2 regions of the Planococcus beijingensis genome follow, and region 1 is predicted to be linked to the other one. Evidence: predicted binding sites of a transcription regulator. Region 1 holds the regulator's gene; the other holds the start of a gene.

Region 1 (3,322 bases):
TTCCTTTCTTCAGCGCAAGTTTCGCAAGAAGTTTTTGTTTTTCCACTTCCAGGCTATCGTTTTTCGGTCCGGTCTTGACGACACGTGCCTGATCCTTATTATGGAACCATTCCGGCAGCTTTTCTTCACGCAGCGGTTTTCGGTTTCCGTTGCCTGTAAACGGCTTGGCAACTGTCGTAGGCGAGCCTTCTGATTTCCACTTCATATACTGCATATGCTCGACGCGAGCCAGTTCCATCGCTTCTTTTGCCGTAGTGACATTTTTGCGCAGCCAATGCGAAGCGATTTTTTCCACGTACGCTTTTGTCAGTTTCATATCAGTACGCAAGAGTACATACTGGAGCAGCACATTGACGACAGCCGGCTTCATGCCATGGGTTACCACCAACTGATTGGCCAGCTGGACATCTGCCGGCAGCGGTTCGTTGCCATCAGCGATGTCGCGGAGCACTTGAATCGGTGGCGCCGTTTCCAAATAGGCCAGCAATTCGTCCTGTTTGGTTTTCGGAACCTCCTCTCCTTCTGTTTCCGGCAGTTTCGGAGTTTCCTTCTGCATTTGGACGAGCTGAGGAGCAGTAGTGGAAACTGTCAATTTATAGTACTCGGATGCTGCTCGTTTCAGCCCCTCCACCGTTAAACGGTAATCGTCTTCAATCGCCAGCAAAACCACTTTTTGCATTTCCAATGGCCCCCATCCATACAGGTAAGCCAGTTTGGAAATGAACTCTCTGATGACAGCGGTCAAAACTCGCCGAGGCACCAGCTGTTCTGACAGTCCTTGGCGAAGCAAAGTAAAATCAAACTCGAAATCAGATTCGTATCCACCTTTTTTCCGTTCCTGCAAATCCTCCTGTGCCGGAGGATATCCTGCTTTCGCATGGACAGGCTGGAAAATATCCGTGAACGTCCGCGACACTTCGTCAAAATCCGAAGGGATTTCATTGTGCACAAGAAAACGATCGCGTACACGGCGATAAGACGTTTCACCGATTTTGCTGAATAGGAACATCGACAACAAAGGATCCATAAAAAAGGTTTTCGGGTCTAACGGCGGACATAACTCATAGATAAAGCAGCGGTCGTCCGTGTTTTTCCGATAAGTTTTCAGCAAACCGATCGCTTCCAATTGAATTCTTGCTTCAAAAATTTTCGCGATGGGTTTTCCCAATGTATTCATCAGCGTGTAATGCGTTGCCTCTTCCTTAGCGCCTTCTGCTTCCGCCCACAGCGTCAAATACAACGCGATGGCTTCCGCTCCAATCATCGGCTGATACAGCATCGTCAACAATTGCCGGTCATAATTTGAGAACGGGTACGGCAAGCGGATCCGATACGGATCAGCAGCTTGTAATTCTTTATAATACGCAGTCATAAGTCACCGCCTTATTCGCTTTTCTTATCTTCCGGACTTTTATTGAGCAAATCCTTCAGTTCGTCGATAAAGACTGTAATGTCTTTGAATTGGCGGTAAACAGAGGCGAAGCGCACATATGCCACTTCATCGATTGTTGCCAGCCGGTTCATGACCAATTCACCGACTTCTTCGGATTTCACTTCCGGGTTGCCTGCTCGGCGCAGGTCTTTCTCGATCGTAAAGACGACTTCTTCCAATACTTCCAAAGATACCGGCCGTTTTTCGCAAGCACGAATTAAGCCCCGCAATACTTTTTCACGGCTGAACTCTTCACGTGACCCATCTTTTTTGACGACAATCAGCGGCATTTCTTCGACTTTTTCGAAAGTGGTAAAGCGGTAACCGCATGACTCACATTCTCTGCGCCTTCTGATTGACTTCATTTCATCGATTGGCCGCGAATCGACAACACGTGTGCCGTTATGTTGGCAAGCTGGACATTTCATTTCGACATCTCCCTAACTTCTCTATCTAGTGTATCTAGTATAACAAAAATTCATTGGGAAAATAGAAAAAGCAGAGGATTTTGTCCCCTGCTTAGTGTTTTTTGTTAAATGGATTATACAGTTACTGAAACTTTGGATTTCTCAACACTGACTGGACCCATACCGCGCGGAATTTCGACAAGCTCACTTGAGGTTGACCCTAGCGCTTCTGCGATATATTTCGCTGCAATAGTTGGATCTAAATCGCCGCAAGTATAAACATCTACACTTGCATAGCCGTGTTCCGGGAAGCTGTGGATGGTTAAGTGAGATTCAGAGATGATCACAACTCCGCTGACACCTTGTGGCGCGAATTTATGAAAAGCTACCTCTCTTACTTCAGCTCCAGATTTGAGTGCAGCATCAACAAAAGTTTGTTCGATAAAATCCATATCGTTTAATTTGTCAAAATCACACTGCCAAAGTTCTGCAATTACGTGACGTCCCATTGTTTCCATGGTTCGTTTTCCCCCTTTGATATCATTTTGTTTTTTGCGCAAAATATTCAAAGTTGACTACCACGGGGGAAAGTTAGTCCAAAGAGGTCCTAACCCTTTAAGCAGTCATGTGAATAAAAATCTTACGCTCCTAATTCCGAGGTACATGATGGAAATTCAGAAGTGGTAGTCGTTTTTCAACTACGATTCATAGTATAAAACGGATTTATCGCAATTGCAATAATAATATCTTTTGGATATTGAAAAACTTTCATTAAATTTCCCATAAAAAAACCCCGTTTCTCCAGACGTTCTGGAAGAAACGGGATGTAAGACCTTATTTAGATACCAGTACCATAGCCTGAGCAACTTTCTTGGTCAAATCGATGACACGGGCTGAATAGCCCCATTCGTTGTCATACCATGCCAGAACTTTCACTTTCCGGTCACCAATGACCATTGTCGACAAACCGTCTATAATCGCTGAACTAGGATTGCTGTTGAAGTCGACAGAAACCAACGGCTCCATCGTTAAGCTTAAAATTCCAGCTAAACCATTTTCAGATGCTTCGACAAAAGCCTGATTGACTTCTTCGATGGTCACTCCTGTCTCCAGGTCAACTACCAAATCCACAAGAGATACATTCGGTGTCGGTACACGCAATGCCATACCATGAAGTTTGCCCTGTAATTCAGGCAATACTAATGATAACGCTTTCGCAGCACCTGTAGAAGTTGGAATGATGGATTGTGCACATGCCCGTGCCCGGCGAAGATCTTTATGCGGGTTATCTAAGTTCTGCTGGTCATTTGTGTAAGAGTGGATTGTCGTCATCAAACCGTTTTCGATGCCAAATTTGTCATGGAGCACTTTGACAACAGGCGCAAGACAGTTTGTTGTGCAGCTTGCATTGGAGATGATGTCATGTTGGTCGATATCCAACTTTTCATCGTTGACGCCCATAACGATCGTGATATCCTCTTTT
Region 2 (3,322 bases), 210 kb from region 1:
TATGGGACCAGATGGCCTAAAGGCAGTTACCGAATATGCTGTACTAAATGCCAATTACATGATGCGCAGGCTGCAGCCTCATTTCGATTTGCCGTATGACCGCCACTGCAAGCATGAATTCGTCTTAAGCGGCCGCCGCCAGAAGAAACTGGGTGTCCGTACATTGGATATGGCGAAACGCCTGCTTGATTTTGGCTACCATCCACCGACAATCTACTTCCCGTTGAATGTGGAAGAAGGCATGATGATCGAGCCTACTGAAACAGAATCCAAAGAAACTTTGGATGCATTTGTCGATGCGATGATCCAGATTGCGAAAGAAGTAGAAGAAAATCCAGAAATCGTCCAAAATGCACCGCATACCACTGTCATCAACCGTTTGGATGAAACAAAAGCGGCGCGCCAGCCTGTGCTCCGTTATTATAAAGCTGAATAAAATACAATAATTCGCAGCTGTATCGTTCGGTTGCTGCAGGGAAATGAATTAAAAGCGTGGAAGCCACTTGGCTTCCACGCTTTTCTAATGGAACTGTCTCAACATCGTCGCTTGATTGGGGAAGTTATATTTGTCGACGAGATACTACCCGGAAGCCTGTAAATCGCTTTGTGTGCGCTTCAAGAAACCGCTAACCGCATTATTTAAGTGAGGGGTAAGATGGAGAGCGTCTTGTCTACTTTTTTATTAGCCTAGCAAATAGAGAAAACCCTTCCGGTTAAGAAAGGGTTTTTGAAGCCTAGGATTTGGATTTGATTTTTCCGGTCCATTGCTTGAAACCGCCTTGAAGCTGGAACAATTGATTGTAGCCTTTTTTCTTAAGGAAAATAGCTACCCGTCCACTGCGTGCTCCGTTTTGGTCATACAGGTAAACCGGCTTGTCTGCACGGATTTCCTTATAGCGTTGGCGCAATTGCGTCTGCGGAATATTGCGCGCTCCCAGAATATGGCCAGCTGCAAAATCTTTCGGTTCGCGCACATCAATCAATTGTGCTCTGCGGTAGCCTTCGATAAATTGCTCCTGTGTCAGGTTAGTGACAGCTTTTTTGATGCGGAAATAAGAAATGACCGCGTAAATGATGATTGCCAATACGATGGCGATCGTGATGTACAGAAATTCCAATGTTCTTGCCCCTTTCTCATCTTCCTTTATTATAAGAGAAGAGATGACGGATATTCAATGCCAATGTTACACTAATTATCGGAAATAGGAGGCGATCTTGTGAAATATCCAAAATGGATTTTTATAAATTCCGGTGCCGGCAGTCCGGCGTTCAACATGGCGCTTGATGAAGCCTTGCTGGCATGGCATAGTGAAGGGCTTATTCCGCCCGTCATCCGTTTTTACAGCTGGCAGCCTGCTGCCTTATCGATCGGTTATTTTCAGAACGTAGAAAAAGAAATTGATATGGAAGCCGTCGACCGGCTTGGCCTTGGATTTGTCCGTCGGCCTACAGGAGGCAGAGGTGTTCTCCATGAGCATGAACTTACATATAGCATCATCGTCAGTGAAGATTACCCGGAGATGCCCGAAACCGTAACAGAAGCTTATCGCGTATTGAGCGAAGGGTTGTTGGAAGGGTTTAAAAATTTGGGGTTGGACGCCTATTTCTCGGTGCCGGATACAGAAGAAAAACGGGCCGATTTGAAAAAACCGAAATCAGCGGTTTGTTTCGATGCACCGAGCTGGTATGAAATGGTCGTAGAAGGAAAGAAAGTAGCGGGCAGTGCCCAAACGCGCCAAAAAGGCGTCATCCTGCAACATGGTGCTATACTGATAGATCTGGATGCCGAGAAGCTATTGTCGGTTTTCAAGTTTTCCAGTGAAGCTGCCAAAGAGCGCATGCGCAGCAAAATTCCGGAAAAAGCAGTATCGATCAATTCGCTCCGCGAAAAACCCGTGACGCCGGAAGAGTGTATCCATGCGTTTAAAGCCGGTTTCGAACAGGCCTTGTCAATCAGTCTGGAATCCTACAATTTGACCGAACAACAATTGGCGGATGTCAAGGCTTTGGAAAAAATAAAATACGGGAATTCTGAATGGAATTTCCGCGCTTGAGAGTCTTTAGGCTCATTTTGTAGATTTCTAAAGCTGGAAACGTTGGTAAATAAAGCTTTTCATTGCCTCAAAAGTTTCCATCAGAAAATTGTTATTGAAAAGAAGTTTCAACATATAGTATGATGGGAATTGAATTAATACTATATATAGTATCTAACTCCATATAACACAAAGGAGGAATTGTCAAATGGTTTCCGCCACACAATCCCAATATTCGTTGAATGCAAGAGCTTTAAACAAAGATATCGAATCGTTTCCCCAGGTACATGCAATTACTCCTGACATGAAACTGACGCATAAAGGTGTATCGCGCCTCGTGATGATCGACCGTTATTCCTTTAAGGACACGGAGAAGAAAACACTTAAGGCAGGCGATTTTGTTGTATTGACTGTCAAAGAAGATCCGAAATTCCCGGCGCGCGGCCTTGGCTACATCGTTTCCATCGATCACCAGGCCAATAAAGCACAGGTTTGGATCGAAGAAGATTACAGAAGTGCAATCGACAAACCGGAAGAGCAGCAGGCAGGCATCGTCAATCGCCCGATCGACGTGATTGAAAAACCGCTTGAAGTGTTTTACGAGCAGATCGCCAAACGCAATGCAACGGGCCTTGCCTCTGTAGAAGAAACAGCTGAAAAGCGCCAGGAATGGTTTGAAAAATTCTATCAGCAATTGGTTGGATTGAAATTCATTCCGGCTGGACGTGTCCTATATGGAGCGGGTGCTGATACGGACGTTACGTACTTCAACTGTTACGTAATGCCGTTCGTGGCAGATTCGCGTGAAGGCATTTCCGATCACCGTAAACAAGTGATGGAAATCATGAGCCGCGGCGGCGGTGTCGGAACAAATGGTTCGACACTTCGCCCGCGCAACACCTTGGCACGCGGTGTCAACGGCAAATCATCAGGTTCTGTTTCGTGGCTGGATGATATCGCTAAATTGACGCATCTTGTTGAGCAGGGCGGTTCACGCCGAGGCGCACAGATGATCATGCTGGCTGACTGGCATCCGGATATTGCAGAATTCATCATTTCGAAAATGCAGAACCCGCGCATTCTTCGTTATTTGATTGAGAACACAGAAGATGAGACCATCAAAAAATTGGCTCACGACAAATTGAAATTCAAACCTTTGACAGAGCAGGAAGATGCAATGTACCAAGGGATCCTGAATTACCGTGCGATTCCTGGAATGGGCGGATTCAATGAAAAAATTATGCGCGATGCTGAAACCAAGCTGCGTGATGGCGGAACTTATTCAGTCC

Evidence for each region. The regulator NrdR, encoded in region 1, represses ribonucleotide reductase genes. The targets are predictions, from matches to a motif close to AACACNATATATNGTGTT.
Region 2: a site for NrdR is predicted at 2,191-2,208, ahead of IRE19_RS07315 (vitamin B12-dependent ribonucleotide reductase). Genes of this name have one in related genera too.

The regions. Positions count from the first base shown of each region.
Region 1 is NZ_JADHDZ010000002.1:13,777-17,098, reverse strand. Features, by position in the region: gene IRE19_RS06280 (replication initiation and membrane attachment family protein) at 1-1,372, opposite strand, end outside; gene nrdR (transcriptional regulator NrdR) at 1,384-1,860, opposite strand; gene speD (adenosylmethionine decarboxylase) at 1,974-2,357, opposite strand; gene IRE19_RS06265 (glyceraldehyde-3-phosphate dehydrogenase) at 2,674-3,322, opposite strand, start outside.
Region 2 is NZ_JADHDZ010000002.1:221,150-224,471, forward strand. Features, by position in the region: gene gcvPB (aminomethyl-transferring glycine dehydrogenase subunit GcvPB) at 1-436, shown strand, start outside; gene IRE19_RS07305 (rhodanese-like domain-containing protein) at 735-1,118, opposite strand; gene IRE19_RS07310 (lipoate--protein ligase family protein) at 1,218-2,054, shown strand; gene IRE19_RS07315 (vitamin B12-dependent ribonucleotide reductase) at 2,242-3,322, shown strand, end outside.